Regions from separate parts of the Mucilaginibacter sp. CAU 1740 genome, predicted to be linked through region 2. Evidence: riboswitches for the same ligand, from Rfam matches in the RefSeq annotation. Region 2 holds a riboswitch; the other holds the start of a gene.
The links. Region 2 has a riboswitch for S-adenosylmethionine ahead of AAFN85_RS09755 (TlpA disulfide reductase family protein). Riboswitches for the same ligand answer to the same signal wherever they lie in the genome.

Region 1: another riboswitch for S-adenosylmethionine. It lies ahead of metH (methionine synthase); the one in region 2 lies ahead of AAFN85_RS09755 (TlpA disulfide reductase family protein).

What each region holds. Positions count from the first base shown of each region.
Region 1 covers NZ_JBDOQS010000001.1:364,301-375,284, reverse strand. Annotated here, with positions in the region: gene AAFN85_RS01705 (S41 family peptidase) at 1-859, opposite strand, end outside; gene murQ (N-acetylmuramic acid 6-phosphate etherase) at 965-1,774, shown strand; gene AAFN85_RS01695 (hypothetical protein) at 1,909-2,475, shown strand; gene AAFN85_RS01690 (Bax inhibitor-1/YccA family protein) at 2,649-3,497, shown strand; SAM riboswitch class I at 3,522-3,631, shown strand; gene metH (methionine synthase) at 3,820-7,524, shown strand; gene metF (methylenetetrahydrofolate reductase [NAD(P)H]) at 7,757-8,713, shown strand; gene AAFN85_RS01675 (IS110 family transposase) at 9,034-10,041, shown strand; gene AAFN85_RS01670 (hypothetical protein) at 10,342-10,984, opposite strand, start outside.
Region 2 covers NZ_JBDOQS010000003.1:505,093-516,076, forward strand. Annotated here, with positions in the region: gene AAFN85_RS09730 (MFS transporter) at 1-885, shown strand, start outside; gene AAFN85_RS09735 (PIG-L family deacetylase) at 899-1,834, opposite strand; tRNA gene AAFN85_RS09740 (tRNA-Cys) at 2,014-2,085, opposite strand; gene AAFN85_RS09745 (SusD/RagB family nutrient-binding outer membrane lipoprotein) at 2,128-3,564, opposite strand; gene AAFN85_RS09750 (SusC/RagA family TonB-linked outer membrane protein) at 3,570-6,752, opposite strand; gene AAFN85_RS09755 (TlpA disulfide reductase family protein) at 7,143-7,712, opposite strand; SAM riboswitch class I at 7,806-7,919, opposite strand; gene AAFN85_RS09760 (DUF5995 family protein) at 8,136-8,936, shown strand; gene AAFN85_RS09765 (hypothetical protein) at 9,130-10,269, opposite strand; gene AAFN85_RS09770 (SDR family oxidoreductase) at 10,490-10,984, shown strand, end outside.

The DNA of each region.
Region 1 (10,984 bases), on a different contig from region 2:
TACCGTTTTGAAACATGCCCGAATCGGTAGCAAAATAATCGGTACGTGGCTCGTGGATGCCTTTGGTATAAACTATTAGTTTCTTATCGGTCAAAAACTCATCGGCCAATGAGGTTGCCGCGTTAAGATAACCGCCGCCATTGCCGCGCAGGTCAAGCATTAGCTTATCCATACCGTCAACCTTCAGGTTGGTTAAGGCCTTTCTGAAATCAACGTCGGTAGTGGCCGAAAACTTGCTGATCTTGATATAGCCGGTTTTAGCATCGGCCATATAAGCCGCGTCAACGCTGCTCAGGTCAACATGGCCGCGTTTAATGTCAAGCGTTTGAAACTTGTTACCGAGTGGCAGTACCACGCCAAGCTTTAACGCGGCATCGCCCTTTCCTCTGAAAATTTTACTGATCTTGGTAGTAACGAGTTTGGCCCCGGATAGTCTTTCGCCGTTTATACTTACCACCTTGCTGCCGACTAACAAACCGGCTTTCTGTGCCGGGCCACCCACATATACCTGGGTAATAACCAGCGTATCGCGCAGTACCTGGTACTCAATACCAACTCCGTTAAAGCCGCCGTCTAAACGTTCGTTGATAGATTCGGCCTGTTGGGGTGGCAAATAAAGTGAATGGGGATCGAGGTTTTGGAGCAGGTTATTTACAGATACGCCTTCAATACTATCAATGTTAACCGTATCCACATAATTACGCTCAACCAGTTGCAGTACTTTTGAAATTTTGCTGTTGTTGGCAAGTGAAAGACCGAGATTATGGGTAGCAAAATCCCTGTTAAGCATTAAGCCTATCAGGATCCCCAATAATAGCAGGATCATTGTCCGGAAAATTACACCCGCGGTCCTCTTCATAGTTATAACACAAAGTTAACAATTGCAGTGTCAATAATTTTTACCTGCGCCCTTGCATTTGATGTTTTTTACCGAATTTTGTTATAAATTATTTGAAAATAGCCTATGGAAACCACCACCGAAAGGGAATCGCACTATAAAAACCTCGAAAAACAAACCGTAAGGGAAATTTTAGAGAACATTAATAATGAGGATAAAACCGTTCCGCTGGCTGTTGAAAAAGCGCTGCCGCAGATAGAAGCCCTGGCTACTATCACTGCCAAAAGGATGAAAGCCGGCGGTCGATTGTTTTATATAGGCGCAGGTACCAGCGGTCGTTTAGGTGTGGTTGATGCTTCGGAATGTCCGCCAACTTTTGGTGTTCCGTTTGATATGGTGGTGGGATTGATAGCCGGTGGAGATGGCGCTATCCGCAAAGCTGTTGAGTTTGCTGAGGATGATGCCGTGCAAGCCTGGGCCGATCTGCAGGCTTATGATATTAATGATAAAGATGTGGTGGTGGGCATAGCTGCTTCAGGCACTACACCTTACGTTATCGGCGGCTTGAAAACCGCGAATGAGCACAATATTGTTACCGGCTGCATTGTTTGTAATAGCGGCAGCCCGGTAGCGGGCGTGGCGCAATACCCGGTTGAGGTGGTGACCGGTCCTGAGTTTTTAACCGGATCAACCCGCATGAAGGCCGGTACCGCGCAAAAATTAGTTTTAAATATGCTGAGCACAAGCGTAATGATCCAGCTTGGCAAGGTTAAAGGAAACAGAATGGTTGATATGCAATTAAGTAACCACAAATTAGTGAACAGGGGCACACACATGGTAATGAACGAAACCGGGCTAAGTGAAGAAGAAGCAGCCGGGCTACTGAAACAATACGGCAGCGTACGAAGCGCTGTTGATCATTATTTTAAAAAATAGTTTCGATGTGCGGATTATAGATGTGCAGATATGCAAATTTTTGATGTGCGGATGCTTTCATTTACACATTTGAAATCTGCATATCTGCACATCTATAATCCGCACATCCGCAAATCTGAAATCGAATAAAAACAATGCACGAGATTGAACCATATTACCGCTGGAGAGACGATTACGTAGCATCGGAAGATGAGTATTCGCCTTTTTACGCTACAGAATACAGCGAGTTTGAATTTGACAAGCAGGTTTATAATTATCTGCTGCACCCGCAATGGGATTCGTTCGGCTCCAATACCCTTTATTTAAAAGTGCTTTTTGCCGATTATGATAAAGGCTATACCATTATTGAGCTGATTGGCGAATGGAACGATGCTATCAACAACGACATCATGCTGCTTAAGCGCGAGCTTTTAGACCTGATGGTGGATAACGGCATCAGCCATTTTATCCTGATTGGCGAAAACGTGCTCAATTTCCACTCAAGTGATGATTGCTATTACGAAGAGTGGTTTCAGGATGTGGAAGATGGCTGGATAGCCGGTATTAACTTCCGCGAACATGTGATAGAAGAGTTTAAACGTAATAACATCGATTACTACATCAACTTTGGTGGCGAGCTGGATAATTTGGGCTGGAGGGCGTTAAAACCTGTACAGGTTTTCAAAAAAGTGGAAGAGCAGTTGATGAGAAGGCTAAATTAGGGAGATAGAGGCAGGAAATCAAGAGTCACGAAGCAAGAAAAGAGGGATGGCAAGGTTGTCAATCTTTCTCTTTTTTCTTGACTCTTGATTCTAATAGTCTTGAGTCTTTCCCCTGTTCTTCACCTTACATTCACCTTTTATTCATATATTCGTACTATAATTTTTAACATAAAATGGAATTTAAAGATTCAAAATACAACTACGATAATGTTATCGAAGTTAGGGATCAATCAGAGGTCGGTTCACGCAAATTTTTATCTGGTGTATTCAGCTGGATGTTTGTAGCGCTTGCCATTTCAGGCGTTAGCGCGTTTTTATTTGCAGGTACTCCTGCCTTAAGGAGTTTATTATTTGATTTTAACACAGGTCATTTAACAAACCTGGGTATGATAGTTAGATTTTTGCCATTAGCTTTCATATTACTTATGAGCTTTGGATTAAATCGCCTTTCTTACCCCGTTTTGGCATTTTTATTCATTGCATATTCGGCGGCTACGGGCGTAAGTCTTAGCTTCCTTCTATTGATTTATTCTTCATCAAGCGTTTCTTTGGCTTTTGGCGTATCAGCGCTGGTATTCGGCGTAATGGCGATAGCGGGTTATACAACGCAGATGGATCTGACCAACTTTGGCGGCATCCTGATCATGTTATTGATTGGCATCATTATCGCGTCATTGGTAAACATGTTTTTAAACAGCGAAGCTATAGGCTATATCATCAGCTACTTTGGCGTTGCGGTATTTACCGGCTTAACTGCTTATGATGTTCAAAAATTAAAACGCATTGGCGCTGGCCTTGAATACGGCGACGCTTCGGCCAAGAAAATGGCGCTGATGGGCGGGTTAACTTTATACCTTGATTTCATCAACCTGTTCTGTTTGTCCTTCGCTTATTTGGCGGCAGAAGAAGATAATTTCAACAAGAAACCAAATCAAAAAGCTGCCTCCAAAAAAGGCGGCTTTTTTTGTTTAACAATGTGGCTTAACCGTGATATTAGGGCTGTGTTATACACTTGCAAATGACAACTTTATTACGCAACTTTGCGGTGCTTATGGAGAAAGACGGAGGGATTAGACCCTGCGATGTCTTAGCAACCTGTGCTTCACAAGGTGCTACATTCTACTCAGCAGCCAAACGGCACTGGGAAAGATAAGCGAAAGTCATAACAACACCCGACTTTTCGAGATAAGCTTTTTATTTATTTGTGATTACAATGATTTTTTAATTGCACTGATTTGATATGTACTAACCGGCTATTTGCTTAATACGTCGGCAAATCATAATAATCTTTAAAATCAAACCAATCAGTGAAATCATCAAATAAAAAATCGGTGAAATCAAAAAATGGACATTAGAAAAGAATTACAGAAACGCATCCTGGTGATTGATGGAGCAATGGGTACCATGATACAACGGTACCAGCTCACGGAGAAGGATTTTCGTGGCGAGCGTTTTCGCGATCATCATAGCGATTTACAGGGGAATAATGACCTGCTCAACATTACACGTCCGGATATTATCAAGGCCATCCATGCCGAATACCTGGACGCCGGGGCCGATATCATTGAAACCAATACCTTCAGCACGCAGGTAATTTCCCTTGCCGATTATAAGCTGGAAGAACTTGCCTACGAACTAAGCTACGAAGGCGCGCGCATTGCCCGCGAAGTAGCCGACGAATACACCCAACGCAACCCCGATAAGCCACGCTTTGTTGCCGGTGCTATCGGGCCAACAAACCGTACTGCATCTTTATCGCCTGATGTTAATGATCCCGGATATCGTGCCGTTACGTTTGATGATCTGGCCGATGCATACTATGATCAGGTTAGGGGTTTGGTTGATGGCGGTTCGCACCTGTTATTGGTTGAAACCATCTTTGATACGCTGAACGCCAAAGCGGCCCTGTTCGCCATCAAACGTTACGAAAACGAATGTAAAGCTGCCGGTAAGGATTTTCCTGCTTTCAGGGATTCGGGCGGCATCATGATTTCGGGTACTATTACAGATGCCTCGGGCCGTACCCTTTCGGGCCAAACGGTTGAGGCTTTCTGGAACTCGATAAGCCATGCCAACTTGCTTTCGGTAGGTTTAAACTGTGCTTTGGGTGCACGTGAAATGCGCCCTCACTTAGCCGAGCTTTCTGAAAAAGCGGGCGTATATATCTCAGCCTATCCAAACGCCGGCTTACCGAACGAGTTTGGTCAATACGACGAAACCCCGCACGAAACCGCCCACCAGGTTGATGATTTTATCAAAGCCGGACTGGTAAACATTGTCGGCGGCTGCTGCGGCACCACGCCCGATCACATTAAATGCATTGCCGATAAAGCTGCCGCCTTCCCGCCCCGCCCTATCCCTCAAATTGAGCCGGATATGCGACTGAGCGGCTTGGAATCGGTTACTATAAAACCCGAAAGTATTTTCGTGAACGTAGGCGAGCGTACCAATATTACCGGTTCGCCTAAATTTTCGAAATTGATTTTGGCCGAGGATTATGAGGCTGCCCTATCTGTTGCCCTGCAACAGGTTGAAGGTGGTGCCCAGGTTATCGATATCAACATGGATGAGGGCATGATCGACTCTGAAGCGGTGATGGTAAAATTCCTGAACCTCGTAGCTTCCGAGCCTGATATTGCCAAACTGCCCATCATGATCGATTCCTCTAAATGGACGGTGATCGAGGCTGGTTTGAAATGCGTACAGGGAAAAGGCATTGTAAACTCTATCTCCCTGAAAGAGGGCGAAGAAAAGTTTAAAGAACATGCCTCCAAAATATTAAGCTACGGTGCAGCCACCGTAGTAATGGCTTTTGACGAAACCGGCCAGGCTGATTCACTGGAACGCCGGATAGAGATCTGTAAAAGATCGTACGATATATTGGTAAACGAAGTGGGCTTCCCCCCGCAGGATATCATTTTCGATCCCAACATCCTCACCGTAGCCACCGGCTTGGAAGAGCATAACAACTACGCGGTTGATTTTATCGAGGCAACCCGCTGGATCAAGCAAAACCTGCCGCATGCTAAAGTGAGCGGTGGTGTAAGTAATATTTCCTTCTCCTTTAGGGGTAACAATACCGTGCGCGAGGCTATGCACTCAGCGTTTTTATACCATGCTATTCAGGCCGGTATGGATATGGGTATTGTAAACGCGGGGATGCTGGAGGTTTACGAGCAAATCCCTAAAAACCTGTTAGAACTGGTAGAAGATGTATTATTAAACCGCCGTGAGGATGCCACCGAGCGTTTGGTTGAATTTGCAGATACCATTAAAAGTAAAGGCAAAGAGGTAGTACGCGACGAAGAATGGCGCAAAGGCACCGTTCAGGAGCGCCTCTCCCACTCGCTGGTAAAAGGTATTGTTGAATACCTTGATAACGATGTGGAAGAAGCACGCCAGGCCTATAGTAAACCATTGGAGGTAATTGAAGGCCCGCTGATGGATGGGATGAACATTGTAGGTGACTTATTCGGCGCCGGTAAAATGTTCCTTCCGCAGGTAGTAAAATCGGCCCGGGTAATGAAAAAGGCCGTGGCTTACCTCCTGCCATTTATTGAAGAAGAGAAAAAAAACAACGCCAATGCAGATCAGCGTGCCAACGCCGGTAAGGTTTTAATGGCCACCGTAAAAGGCGACGTGCATGATATTGGTAAAAATATAGTTGGTGTGGTACTGGCCTGTAACAACTTCGAGGTGATTGACCTTGGGGTAATGGTACCTGCGCAACGCATTATTGAAGAAGCTAAAAAACAACAGGTAGATATTATCGGGCTAAGCGGCTTGATCACTCCGTCGCTTGATGAGATGGTGCATTTTGCCAAAGAGATGGAACGCGAAGGATTTACAATTCCGCTTATTATTGGTGGTGCTACAACATCCCGTATTCACGCTGCGGTAAAAGTCGCTCCGCAATATTCGGGCGCGGCTATCCACGTACTGGACGCTTCACGCAGTGTTACGGTGTGCAGCAGCCTGATGAGCAAGGATAATCGTAATGCTTACATCCAGGGCATTAAGGATGAATACGCCAAAGCCCGCGAGGCACATGCCAACAAAAAATCTGACAAGCGTTTTGTAACTATCGAAGAAGCCCGTGCAGGCAAATTCCAGATCAGCCTGGATGGGGATGTTGCCCCGAAGCCTATTTTCACCGGTACTAAAGTTATCGAGAACTACCCGCTGGAAGAACTGCTCCCTTATATTGATTGGACACCGTTTTTCCATACCTGGGAACTCCGCGGCAGCTATCCAAAAATATTTGATGATAAGTTTGTAGGGGTTGAAGCCAAAAAGCTGTTTGATGACGCGCAGGAACTAATGAAGCGCATTGTTAAAGACAAACTGTTAACCGCCCGTGGCGTAATCGGCTTCTGGCCGGCCAATGCCGTAGGTGATGATATTGAACTATACACCGACGAAAGTCGCACCACGGTGTTAAACCGCATCCACACCCTACGCCAACAGGCCGAAAAGGTGAAGAACGATCCATACTACGCTCTGTCAGATTTCATCGCGCCAAAAGAAAGCGGTGTACCTGATTACTTCGGCGGCTTCGCGGTAACCACAGGTTTAGGCTGCGATGAGCTGGTTGCCGAATTTGAGGCCGACCATGACGACTACAACAGCATCATGGCCAAAGCCCTCGCCGACCGCCTTGCCGAAGCTTTCGCCGAAAAAATGCACGAACTGGTACGTAAAGAATACTGGGGCTACGCGAAAGACGAGCAACTGAGCAACGTTGATCTGATCAAAGAACAATACCAAGGCATCCGTCCGGCACCGGGCTATCCAGCCTGTCCGGATCATACCGAAAAAACCACGTTGTTTGAACTGTTAAAAGCAGAAGATAACGCGCACATGCAACTAACCGAGAGCCTGGCCATGTTGCCTGCTGCCTCTGTAAGCGGCTTCTACTTCGCGCATCCGCAGGCAAGGTATTTTGGTTTGGGTAAGATCAGCAAAGATCAGGTGGAGGATTATGCGCTGCGTAAGAATATGCCGCTTGAAGATGTTGAACGCTGGTTAGGGCCGAATATTAATTATTAGCCCCCCGGCCCCCTAAAGGGGGAGTAAGAAGGAAGGCAACAAAAAGCGTAGGGAATGTGCGATTCCCCTCTCGAGAGGGGTGGAGGGGTGTGTTAGTCAAGCGACAATGAACGTCGTATAACACCCCCCTCCCAATACACATCTCCACCGCGCCCCCTCTCAAGAGGGGAATTAAAAAAGTATATTATAAAACTTAAATAAAAAATTCCCCCTTTAGGGGGTTAGGGGGCTAATGAAAATACCTGAACATATAGCAAACGCTAACGGCAAAACACTTTTTTCGTTCGAATTGATCCCGCCTTTAAAGGGGCAAAGCATCCAGGGCATTTATAACGCCATCGATCCGCTGATGGAGTTTAAACCTCCGTTTATTGATGTGACCACCCTGCGCGAAGATTTTATTTACAAACAGCATCCAAGCGGTCTGCTCGAAAAATTATCATACCGCAAGCGCCCTGGTACCATTGCCATTTGCGCGGCTATTATGAACAAGTACAAGGTTGATACCGTACCTCACCTGCTTTGCGGCGGTTTTACTAAAGATGAAACCGAGAACGCCCTCATCGAGCTGGAGTTTTTAGGTATCGAAAACGTACTGGTATTACGCGGTGATGCCCGCCTTGGCGATTCATCATTTGTACCTACCCCCAATGGCCATTGCTATGCAACCGAGCTATTGCAACAGGTAGTAAACCTTAACAACGGCATTTACCTGCACGAAGATCATGGCAATACAGCTAAAACAAACTTCTGCGTGGGTGTAGCCGGTTATCCCGAAAAACACTTTGAGGCCCCTAACCTAAAAACCGATTTCAAATACCTGAAACAAAAGGTTGAAATGGGTGCTCAGTTCATAGTAACCCAAATGTTTTTTGATATCGATAAATACAAAGAGTTTGTGAACGGTTGCCGTGCTAATGGCATCACAGTTCCTATTATTCCGGGACTGAAACCAATAACATCGTCAAAACAATTAGTTACGCTATCAAAAACATTCCATATCGATCTTCCTGAAGATTTGACTGATGCTATCCACGCTTGTGATAATGAAAAAGCGGTTAAAGAGGTTGGTATTGAATGGATGATCAATCAGTGTAAAGAATTGATCGCTTTTGGTGCTCCGGTACTGCATTTTTATACCATGAGCAACGCAGGGCCAACTAAAAGGATTGCTGAGGCGATATTTTAGTAGCACTCCATGCTTCTCCCCAAAACGTCATTGCCTTTAGATTAGCTTCAACAAAATAATAGAGGTTATTATTATTGTTGAAGCTTTCTTTTTGCTTCTTTTTCTTTGTTAATAACCTTGTATTTTGTGGAAAAAGTTAACAACGGTAAGGGTGCGTTATCGTCATTGCCAGGCATTAAGGCCTATACCTCGATTGAACCCCTTACCGTTTGTTTTAAACTGAGACATCAAATAGAAATTAGAGTTTGGAAGGCTCATTAGTAAGGTATTGATGTGGTTTGAAACCGTTAACTGTTTACTTACATAAACAGCACAAAGGTATGGAATTTGAATTTTTCATCGGTATCGATGTATCAAAGAATGAACTCGATTTTTCGGTTCAACAGGGTAAAACGTTTCTTTTCCACAAGGAAATAATCAATGATCCGGATGCGATCTATGCCCTATTAAAGGAGCTTAGCAAGCTAAAGGGCTTTGCGATGAACAAGGCCATCTTTTGCCTTGAGCACACCGGCATCTACAGTAATCACTTATTATCCTGCTTATATAAGAAGAAGGCAAACATTTGTCTGGAAGCAGCAAGCCAGATCAAAAAGTCACTTGGTAATCTTCGTGGCAAGAATGACAAGGTAGATTCTATGCGGATAGCTACCTACGCTTATAAAAGCAGGGAAGAGTTACGCCTGTGGTCCCCCAGGAGGGAAGAGGTTCAGCAACTGGCCCATTTATCATCTACCCGCTCAAGGTTGATAAAAACAAAGAAAATACTCAAAATACCACTTAAGGAATATGGCAGCTTTGTTAAAAAGAAAGCTGCTAAACAAAACACCAACCTCTGTAATAAGGCCCTTAATGGTATTGAGGCCAGCTTAGAAGCTGTAGAAAAAGAGATCATGAATATCGTTAACGCTGACCCGGAGCTAAAGCGTTTATTCACCCTGGTTACTTCTGTAGTAGGTATCGGCAAGGTTACAGCGATACAATTGATCGTAACGACCAACGAGTTTAAAGATATTAACAATGCGAGTTCATATGCCTGCTACGCGGGCCTCGTACCTTATCTGGAAGAGTCCGGAGTGTTCAAGGGCAAAGGTCGGGTTTCACATATGGCTAATAAAAAAGTAAAGACGCTCTTGCATATGGCTGCACTGGTAGCTATTCAATACAACGATGAATTAAGGGCTTATTACGAAAGAAAAGTAAACATTGAAAAAAAGAATAAAATGAGCGTTTTAAACGCTGTCAGAAACAAACTGGTACAGCGTATTTTATCCTGCGTGAACCAAAATCGGAAATATGAAAAAAATTATCTCAAATTAGTTGCTTAGATCATAGAAATCGAGGTACGAAGCAATCGCACGGAGGCAGGTCCGCCCTGTACTGTTCGCGATTGCTTCGTGCCTACCCATGACATGTTTAAAAATGGGTGTCATGCTGAGCTTGTCGAAGTATGGTGGGCGGGGCTTCTGCGCGCGACCCTTCGACAAGCTCAGGGTGACAGGCCGACCCGCCTGATGTCATATAATCGTTCAGAGGCGACCGCTTTTATTTACTCGCAATGACAGGGCAGTAATAAAACACAAAACGGCACCGCCAAACGCGGTACCGTTCTCCCTTCCACATGCAGGTTATTTGCAAAAAATAACCTGGTTCGTTTTACCCTGATCGTTAACTTCGCCGGTGGTTAATTTGCGATAAGTTGTAAGGGTTAGGCTATAGGCGCATGAGGGCCATGCGCTAAAAGGCGGGGTTAAAACAAAAGGCGCGGGTGCAGCCATATCAAACTTTTTAGCGTCGCCACGTGGGGTTGCCCCGCTTGGCAAGCCTGTAATAGTTGCTGTAGCGTTAGACCATACACCCAAAGCCCAACTTGCTATCAGTTCATGATCAACCGTATAATCGGCATGAGCGCTGGCGTTTACCGGGGTACAGCCACTTCCTCCTCCGGCAAAAAGCTCTTCCAGTTTCAGCAGGTTTACTTCGTTCCAGTTATTTACATAGATCTGGCCTATGAGCGATTGCGTGTTCAGGTTTGGCGATGCGGCATTAGCCGGATCATCGGTGGTTTGGAATTTAATGTAGATCATTTTGCCGTTTTTCTGATCAGCAGCCGGTACAGCTAAACCTGGCGTCAATCCGGTGCTGGCATCTCCGCCGCCAACTATGGTAGCGGTGTTTAGATAGAACAGCGAACCGTAAAAGCCATTATCCAATGCAGGCTGATCTACCCGCACCCAACCATTGGCATCAGGGTGCAGCACATGATCGGGG
Region 2 (10,984 bases):
GCGCTTATTGTGGTATCAAAAAGGGCGTTTTTTGTGGATGTTTATAAGGATAAACAGTTAAAACATTATTTAAGTCTATTCACCATTATCTGGTCTGCAGGGCCTATTGTAGCACCATTTTTGGGTGGATATTTGGAAAGCGCCTTAGGTTGGGAGTATAATTTTTACTTTTTGGGAGGCCTGGCATTGGTGATCGCTGTGCTTGAACTCATCTTCAGCGGCGAAACATTAAAGAAACCTGCCGAATTTCATATCAAAAAAATTACTGCCGTTTACGGCACCATGATCCGATCAACCGATTTTACTCTTGGATTACTGATGCTGTGTTTCGCTTATTCGATGGTGATGGTTTATAACATGACCGGGCCATTCATTATTGAGCACCAACTCCACCTCACCCCTGTTATTGCAGGCTACTGTTCGCTGATATTAGGCTTGGCCTGGATGGTGGGCGGCTTTATCGGCAAAGCCACTATCGAGCGCCCGTTCTTCAAAAAAATGGCCACAAATATTACGCTGCAACTGCTCTTAGTAACCATCATGATCATCAGCCTGAAATTTATAACCGGCTTGTACGCTATGGTAACCTTCGCATTTTTGATCCATGTTTGTGCGGGTTATACCTATAACAACTATTTCACTTACAGCATGAGCCGCTTCCCTAAAAACGCTGGCATTGCGGGCGGTTTAACAGGTGGTGGCGTATATGTTTTGCTGTCGTTTTTAACTTATGGTATTGTGTACTTCATACCTGCACATGATGAGCGGAACCTTAGCTATAGCTATATGATATTGATCGTACTGTCGGCCATTGGTATGTACTTTATCCATCGCCTAAATAAAAAACAGGAAGCGAAAGTATCATCATTGGCTGCAGTGGCTTAAGCACTCGCTAAACTTAAAACTTTGTATAAACAGGCTTAGCTTCGGGATAGCTTTTAGCAGGATATGGAGTTATGCTAAGCTTATTAAAAAAATCGGTAGTTTTTTGAATGTTGGATTTATCGTTCACCGAGAAATACCAGAACTGCTCCCAATCTCCATCACTCATGCTCATCTGCGTAAAGCCCTGCGATTTATGTTCGGCAATTTCCCAGTTGGCAATCACTTTATAATTTAAGCGGTTTTTATAGCTGAATGATGCTGTGCGGTCAATTTTAAACAAAGCCGTATCTGTTATAGTTTGCGTTTCGGGATATCCTTTGTAGTATGAAAACCGGCTCACCGCATCTGTTTTATTAGCCGTGCCCGCTCCTAAAATTACGGGGCGGTTTTGAGCTGGCAATTCTTTCACCGCGTCTATCGCTAATATTGCGGCCGCTTTATGGCCTCCATGGGTATCATCAGTTGGCAATAAGGTAAAAACGTAATCGTAGTGGTTTGCAGTTAGTACCTGGTTCAAGCGTTTCTTGACTGTCGGAACATTCCAGCTGGTATCCAGCGGTTCTTTTTCATCAAGCGTAAAATGGGCATCCAGCTGATCTTCAAAATAATATTTATTAACCCCAAGTATCTTACCTGCATTAGTCAGTTCCTTTTTACGGATGCGGGGCAAGTTTGCACGGCCAACAGGTTCCTCAGTAAGCTTAACACCATAGTAATCTTCGGCAAGGGTTGAGTATTTGTAGCCGGCTTCGCCGTTGGTGATCACAAACATATCAACAATGCCATACTGCTCTTTGGCTATTTTGTATAGCGTTACCGAAAAAGTACTTTCATCATCGGGATGGGCTATTACCACCAGGGCACGGGGTGCTGGTGCGGTTGTTTGCGCACTGATCGTGTTAACATCCAGACCAATTATCGTCAGCAATAATAAGATGAGCTTTTTCATTTTAATAATTAAAGAGCTTTCTAATAACATGTCATTGCGAGGTACGAAGCAATCGCACGGAAGCAAAGCCGCCCTGTATAGCATGCGATTGCTTCGTACCTCGCAATGACGTGGCGTATAAGTTTCGTTAATCCTAAACAGCTTTAAGCTTTCTGCCTTCCGCTTTTAGCTGCAATAAGAGGCGTGAGGACGGATTCGAACCGTCGTAAAAGGTTTTGCAGACCCCCACCTAACCACTCGGCCACTCCGCCTTATTAGGCGGCTACGGTTTAAAACATAGCCGCCGTTTTATTTTAGTTTACATCAAACCAAAGCTTGGTTGTAAGCAGATCTGCACCCTGACTGGCAACTGCTGCACTGTAACTTGTTTTGTTTAATGATTGCTCCGATCCTGGATATATAAACCTTACCGGTATTTTACCGCTTAAAGTACCGGCTACCGCAGGCTGTAATACCGGATAATCAAGCCTGCGCCATTCTGTCCAGCCTTCAAGTCCCTGACCAAATAAGGCTAACCATTTTTGATTGCCAATTGATTTTTTATAGTTAGAGGCATCATATTTCACCGAATTTTGAGCTAAGTAGGTTGTGATATCCGCACTGCTTACGCTATATTGGGTAAGGGCTGCTGTAACCGCTTGCTGGTATAGTGCACCTGCGTCTTCGGCAGTGAAACCACGGGCTGCTACTTCTGCCCTGTCAAACAAACTTTCGGCGTAGCTTAATATTACTGCCGGGGCACTCGGTGCCCTGAAATAGGTGCCGGGTTTTGAGGTTTTGGTAAACCCGTAGTTACTGGCATCGCCCACTAACAATCCGTTTGGTAAACCAACGTAGGTTTGTGGGGTAGCATCCTGCGTTTTTGCCGCATATATCGGCAGGCGTGGATCATTCAGCGCAAACAACTGGTCGACAATTGTTTTGCTGATACGGTAATCGTCCCTGGTATCAAACAAATTGCTTACCGGGTTTTGGTTAGGCGAACTTAGATAAACGAATTGCGCTGTTTCGGCATTCGTGCTGATGTATGAGCCGCCCTCAGCTTTAATATCATCCAATACCTGTTTCGCTTTGGACGGTTCTCTATCGGCAATGCGTAAAGCTATCCTAAGCCTTAAAGAGTTGGCAAACTTTTTCCACGAGGCGATGCTGTTGCTATATATTAAATCGCCTGCAATGGCTTTACCCGATGGATCGAGCGCTGCCTGGGCTGCTTTCAAATCATCTAACAAAGCAAAATAAACATCCTTTTGGCTATCATAAGCCGGGGTAAGGTATTGATCAATATTGGTTGCTTGTTTGTAAGGCACATTACCGTACGAATCAGCAAGCAAACTAAACACCCACGAGCGCAGCACTAAGGCAACTCCTTTATAATTAGGATTACTCTGGCTATCGGCAAGCTTAATGATCTGGTTAAAATTCACGATCCCCTTTGAATAACCTGTAGACCACAGATCTTCAAACGAACTGTTGGTAAAAATATAGCGGTCGGGGTCGGTATATTGAATTTTAGACCAATACTGCACAAAAAGCAGGCTGGCATCCATGTTATTAGCTACGCCCCAATACGTATCTGAACTGGCTTTAGTGGCAGCAGTAAGCAAATAATCGGGCTGTGCCACTTCCGATCCGTTAGGGTTAATATTGGTACGGGCGAGTTCTTTTTTGCACGATGTTATTGATAGTAAAACAGCACCGGATAATATGGTTATATATTTAAGTTTCATGATGATTAAAATTTAAGGTTTACGTTAAAACCAATGTTACGTACGGTTGGCAAGGTTAAATCTTCCAAACCCTGACCGTTGCCGGCGTTAAAGGCTGTTTCAGGATCGATATTTGGTGCGTTTTTATGGATGATCCACAGGTTACGACCAACTACCGAAAATGTAGCACCCTGGAAACCTATTTTATTGATCCATTTTGCAGGCAGGCTATAGCCTAATTTCACCTCACGCAGTTTGATGTATGAAGCATCGTAAACAAAAGCCTCATCAACATTGGTAAACCCTTTATAGTATGATTGTGCAGACAGGATAGTGTTATTTGCCGAACCATCAGCTTTTACACCTTTAAATATCATACCATCATGATAAACGGTTTCGCCACCTGGTGCAGCTCCACTTACCTGTACAGCAGCAGCTGCTGTATTATTGCCTGGATAGTAATAGCTTAAACCTCCGTTAGCAGTACCACGGCCTGGCAATGTTGAGGCCAATACACCTGTGTAAGTACCGGTACGGTTGGTGTTTGAATAGATCGATCCGCCAAAGCGCGCGTCAACCAAAAAGCTCAGGTTAATGCCTTTATAGGTAAAGCTGTTGTTGATACTTCCCAACCAATTTGGCGTGTATTTGCCAAGGTATTGTTTGGTTGGATTGATAACCGGTGTACCGTTGGCACCAATAACTATCTGTCCCTGGGCATCGCGTTGATAAGCGTTACCATACAAGGTACCATATGGCTGGCCAAGTGCTGCCAATACCTGCACGGTACGGTCGCTACCTAACACAATGCTTTGAAGGCGGCCTTCAGCGTCGAGCGCGGCCACTTTACTGCGGTTTAACGAGTAGTTTGTGGTAACTTCCCAGGTAAACCCTTTTGATTTAATTGGGGTGATACCCAGCTGCACCTCTAAACCTTTATTGTTAATACGGCCACCGTTGATGATTTTCTGACTAAAGCCTGTTGCCGAACTAACCTGTACCGGAATGATCTGGTTAACACTATTGGTGTTGTACGCACTTACATCTAAGTGCACCCTATCCTGGAAAAAGCCCAATTCAAAGCCAGCCTCGCCCGAGGTTGTGCTCTCTGGCTTTAATTTGTTATTGGCATCGATAGCAGGTAAACTTTGTTGCGGATTAGCACCTAAAAGGGTACCTAATGCGAATATGTTTCTTAACTGATAAGGATCAGTAGCTTTACCCACTTTCGACCAGCCGCCTCTTACCTTAGCATAGGTAAGTACGTCGCTTTTAATATCCAAAGCTTCTGATAATACCAAACTACCGTTTACCGATGGATAGAAGTACGACATGTTTTCGATTGGCAATGATGACGACCAATCATTACGTGCTGTTACGTTAATAAAGGCATAGTTCCTGAACCCAAGCTGTGCCGATCCAAACACACTGTTGGTTTTCAGTTTGTAGTAGTAGTTTGTTGATACCAGCGGATCGCGCGAGTTGCTCATGTTGTATAAACCGGCAATGGCAAGTTTAGGTGCTACCTGGTCATTTTGCTCGAATGTTTTTACCGAGATATTACCACCCACAAAAGCATCCAGCGAAAAATCATTGCTTAGCTTTTTAGTGTACTGTAACCTGCCTTCGGTGTTGTTTTCATTTACACTATAAGCATCTTCTTCGTACGAGCCGAAAGGTGTACCATTAGTACCATAAGCTACTTTTATTTTACGGCGGTCATTATAATAATCGGTACCGGTGCGGAAGTTTGCCGATAAACCGTCAATAATTTTATAATTCAACTCAACATTACCGATCAGGTGGTTTTTATGCTGACCAACTGTATTTTCATAAGCCAACCAGTACGGGTTGCTATAGTAGCTGTTGTTCCAGTTAAAGGTATTGCCATTGGCATCTTTATAATTTTTTAATTGGCTGATATCAACCTGGCGGCCAAACCAGGTAAATTGCAACATGGTACTGGTAGCACGCTTGCCGTAAGTACCCGGCAGGTTATCGGCATCATCTTTAATATAATTGGCAGATGTGTTTACTGTTAATTTAGGGCTTAACCTGTAGCTTGCATTAAACGCAAATGAGTTACGACCTTGCGATGTATTAGGCACGATACCTGTTTGGTGCAGGTTATTGTACGATACCCGGAAATCGCTTTTTTCATTACTACCTGCTAATGCGATACCGTTATTTAATGTAACACCGGTATTAAAAAAATCTTTTACGTTGTTAGGGTGTGCCACAAACGGAACAGCCACACCGTTAGAGTTAAATTGCGGGATCAAAGCACCATCAAGCGCCGGGCCCCAGCTTTCGTCAACACCGTCGTTTACGCCGCCGCCTTTGCCATCTACGTAACTAAATTTGCCATTCGAACCCTGTCCATATTGGTTTTGGTATTCGGGCAAGATCTGTACGCTCGAAAAACTGGTGTTTGAGTTAACAGTTACGCCAAGTCCTTTTACGCCTTTACCCGTTTTGGTACGGATCAGCACCACACCTGCAGCTGCACGTGAGCCATATAAAGCAGCCGCGTTGGGGCCTTTTAATACGCTTATCGATTCAATATCTTCTGAGTTGAGATCAGAAAGGGCATTGCCGAAATCCCTCGAACCACCAGAACCTAAAAGCTGGCTGTTATCAACAATAACACCATCAACCACAAATAATGGCTGATTATCTTTCGAGATAGAAGTTTCACCGCGGATAACGATACGCGATGACCCCATATCGCCCTGGCTGTTGGTTACCTGTACACCTGCAATTTTACCGGCAAGAGCATTAACAAAATTGCTTTCTTTAGCCTCAGAAATATCTTTTGCTTTTAACCCCTGAACCGAATAGCCCAGTGATTTTTTATCCTTAGAGATGTTAAGGGCCGTAACCACAACTTCGTTAAGTGAGTTGGCTTGTTCAACCAATACCACATTGAGTGAGGTAGTGTTGCCGGTTACCGGGATCTCCTGCGTGGTAAAACCGATATAGGCTATCCTAAGTACATCGTTAACATTGGCGGTAACCGTAAATTTACCGTTCACATCTGTTTGGCTACCGGTATTTTTTCCTTTAACTGATACACTTACGCCGGGCAGGGGTAAGCCATCGGCTTTGGCGGTTACCAGGCCGCTTATTTTAACAGATTGCGCCGCAACCGTTTGGATGAGAATAAATGGCAATAAAACTGCCAGTAATACTTTGTAAATTTTTAACATGATCAAATAATTGTGATTGATTTTTAATGTCGATACAGCTTAAACAAAGCATAGCAGTAGCTGAAACAGGTGTGTAAAGTCCTGCCGAAAAGCTTAAAACTGTAAAGAATTGATTGATTGTTGAGGTAGATAACATGCCCTTAAGCCGCTAATGGCCTAAGCGTTTATCACCTGCTGTTTAGGATCAACAGCAACAACGCATGCTTTGCATACTTAAAAAGGAGGTTGTGCAGGCAAACTGCAATGATGAATTTGAGGCAGGAACCAGGCCGCTTTGTGCTACGGGGGTAATGGTTTTGTTCATGACGATAGTATAAATATAAATGCGATAGATAGTGTTGCTTTTGTAAATGGCGACCAGCCAAGCCGGTCACCATAGTGTTTATAGTTTTAGTTTAGTGATGCGGTTTTATTGTTCACCAAAGCATCAACAGCTTTAAGCATTGATGCAAATTCCTGCTTATCATACAAGCGGGTGAGGTACACTATTTTGCCATCCCTATCAATTACCACGTTGCGGGTTACGCCGCTTTTTTTGTTGGCAAAGCGGCCAAAAATATCAGCACCGGGATCAAGTGCCAGCGGATAGCTGATGTTCATTTGCTGATGGAAACCTTTTACTTTTTCCAGCGGCTCATCGCGGTCAACGCCTATCAGCACCAAGCCTTTATCTTTATAAGCCTGCCATATGTCGCTTTCCAGGTGTGGCATTTCTTCGCGGCATACACTGCACCAGCTTGCGATAAATTGTAGTATCACCACTTTGCCACGCAGTTGTTTCAGCGATGTTTTCGTGCCATCGGTTAAAGCCAGTTCAAAATCAGCAGGGGCGGTATCGCCAACTTTTACAATATATCCCCTATCCACATCGGCAGGATTGGCAGCTGTTTTTGTTTGGGCCGATGCAAACGCGGTAGTAACAACCAGCGAGAAAGTAAAAAGTAGATGTTTAATATTCATCGTTGTACGTATTAACCTCAATACTTAATTATCAGGAAAAACGGAGAATAAAAGGAGAAGATGCACGGTATGTAAATCATGCGCTATTTACTTTTATTATCTTCACTGCCATAAAACCGGCAGACAGGAATTAGCACCTTTATAACAATGGGCTTACAGGTTGCTAAGACATCACAGGGCCTTTCCCTCAGTCTTTCTTGATAATTAAAATATTAAAGAACCATTTGATGGTGCAAATATATATAAATAAACTACTAATCACATAGATATTATAGAATTAATTATATTTTTCTTTCAAATGACATTTAAATTACCTGCCGGGCTATTGCGGATTTAATTATTAAAACGTTACAAGGCTTGCATTACGCCGGTTATTTATCTATTTTACAGCGCATTAACCAACAATTAAACCCTACCTACCTTATGCAGGCAACAAGCATTGATGAAGTGATAACCGCTTTGCAAACTATTATTGATGATAGCAAGAAAAGTAACAACCGCCTCGGTTACTTCGCGGTTTTGTACTATAAAGTGACCGCCAGCGTACGCGACGGCATTCGGAACGGCCAGTTTCAGGATGGCCCACGGATGGAAAAGCTGGATGTTATTTTTGCCAACCGCTATCTCGAAGCCTACACTTTGTGGCAACAGGGTGCCGAACCATCGGCCTGTTGGAAATTCGCGTTTGAAACAGCCAAGCGCTCCTCACCTTTAATTTTACAGCATTTGTTATTGGGGATGAATGCCCATATCAACCTTGATCTTGGGGTAGCGGCAGTTGAAGTATCGGGAGATAAACCGATGCAGGATCTGCATAATGATTTTAATATGATCAATACCATCATATCCTCACTAACCTACCAGGTGCTGAGCGAAATTGACCGATCATCCCCCCTGCTCTCTTTACTTGGCCTGCACGCGGGTAACAGCAATTCGGTACTCATCCAATTTAGCATCGATAATGCCCGTGATGGTGCCTGGTGTTTTGCCGAAGAACTATACGCCAAAACAATAACCGACAGACCAACCGAGATCAAAGCCCGCGACCAGAATGTTTTGGCCATAGGTAAAAGCCTCATTAACCAAACCGGCTTTTTAAGGTTTACAGTTTGGCTCATCCATCTTTTTGAATGGAAAAATCCGGCAAAAGTGATTGAATTGCTACAGGAAGATCAGAAGAAATATTTTAGTGTGGATGATAAAATGGTGGTGAAAGCGGGGTAAAGTAACGCCACAATCGGAGATTTTTTTTTAATTCCCTCCTTGGGAGGGGCGCGATGGAGAAGTGTAGTTGCAGGGAGGGGTTTGTACGTTATGCTAAGCGAATATGCATAGAGGCGAAACCCCTCCCTACACCCTCCCAAGGGAGGGAATCGCACAAGCCCTCGCTTTTTTCTTGCTAAACAAGGGTAAAAATCTACTTCACCGCCTCATCAAAATTGATAAAAACATCATCGTTATCATCATCATAAACACCGCCGGCGATAATACTTTGCCCGGTTATCCCCGGATTATTACCACTTCCCAGCGGCCATGCCCCTTTAGAGTTGGTTACCCCAAAGCCAGCGAAGGCCGCGGCCTGCAAAGCAAAATCGGTACAGTTATTTTTTGATAGATGATATTCCAACCCCTCGTAACGCTGGGTTAGTTTCAGGATGCGTTTAAACTTCCGTTCGGAAATGAACTTACCCATAACCTCGTCCCAGTGATGTTCCGAGTCATTTTTGAAACCTCCGGTAGTTTCAGGCTCCCAAGGAGTGGCCGAAAAGATATTGTCCTTAATAGGATAAAACCCAAACGACACCGAAACCGAGGTTGAATCGGTATTATATTTTATAAGCGTGATAAAAGTATGCCCGGTATTAGCCCGCACAAATACGGTTGGCTTGCCTGGTTTTGGCTGTTTAACGTGAAATAGCAAAGCATAAGCGGCAGCTTTTTTACCATCGTTAAATGTATTGAGGATGCGATTGTAAGTGATAGACTTGCTTTTCTTTTCCTTCTTCTCTTTGATCTGAACCGGATTATTTACAAATACTGAATCATCGGCGGCATTAATGGTGAGGGCATTGCCGTTAAACCTAAACGCGGTATCCGCCACCACCGAATCCGACTTGCTTTGCCCCTTCTGCTTGTAGCCCATCGTTTTAAAAAAACACTTCATAGCCAGGGGATACATGCGTAATTTGGCAAACACGCTGGCCAGTTTGTAGTAACCTCGCGCTTTTGCCTGATTATATGCAAGCTCGTTGCTGTTGTTATCGCTCAGATCTTTTAAATAGCCTAACAGTTTTTCGCGACCGGCACGGGTATCCAGCTGACTTTCGATATTGCTTTCAAAGCTTGTTATACTTTCAGTGCTTAACTTATTATCAGCTTTAGGGCTGGCAATGGCAGCCATGTAATTATCATCGATAATATTATGCAGCAGTGTATCGGGCAGTTTATTCTTAAATCTTAACGATGCCGAGAGCTGAGCCGAGGCCGTAGAAGTAAAAAGAACAAAACTGATAACTGTAAAAGCAGTAAAAAAATACTTTATGTTAAAGGTTTTCATGGCAATTTTTTAAACGGTTATTATTGTACGATAGTGCTTAACGACTAATTGTTAATCAGCATCGGCAACAACAACACCCTGGCGGGCTACAGCTTAAAATATGAAAACGGAGCATAATGTTTTGCTATATCACTACAAACGTAAAAACATTTTAAATAGTCTACAAGTTTAGTAGATTATTTTTATTTAAACTTGCAATTCATCAACAATTGCGATACGGATGGATGGATACGCTTTAATAACCGGTGCAGGCAAAGGCATTGGCCGGGAAATGGCTTTACAACTTGCACAAAAAGGGTATAATTTACTGCTGGTTTCACGCTCACAAGGCGACTTGCAAAGCCTGGCTACCCAGCTTATTGCCGACTATAAAATTAATGTTGAGTATCTCTCTGTCGATCTTTCCGTAAATGCTGCTGCTTTAACCGTACTTAACTGGGTTAACACAATCGCCGTTCCGGTATCTATATTGATCAATAACGCAGGCCATGGCCTTTGGGGCGATTTTGAAGCCCTGCCTCTTGACGGCCAAACCAACATGATGCAGGTGAACATGAATGCCCTTGTTGAACTTTCGCATTTGTTTATCCCCTTACTAAAACAGCAAAAACAGGCAAATATCCTTAATATAGCAAGCACCGCTGCTTACCAGGCTGTACCGGTGTTGGCAGTATATTCGGCAACTAAGGCATTTGTATTATCATTCAGCAGGGCG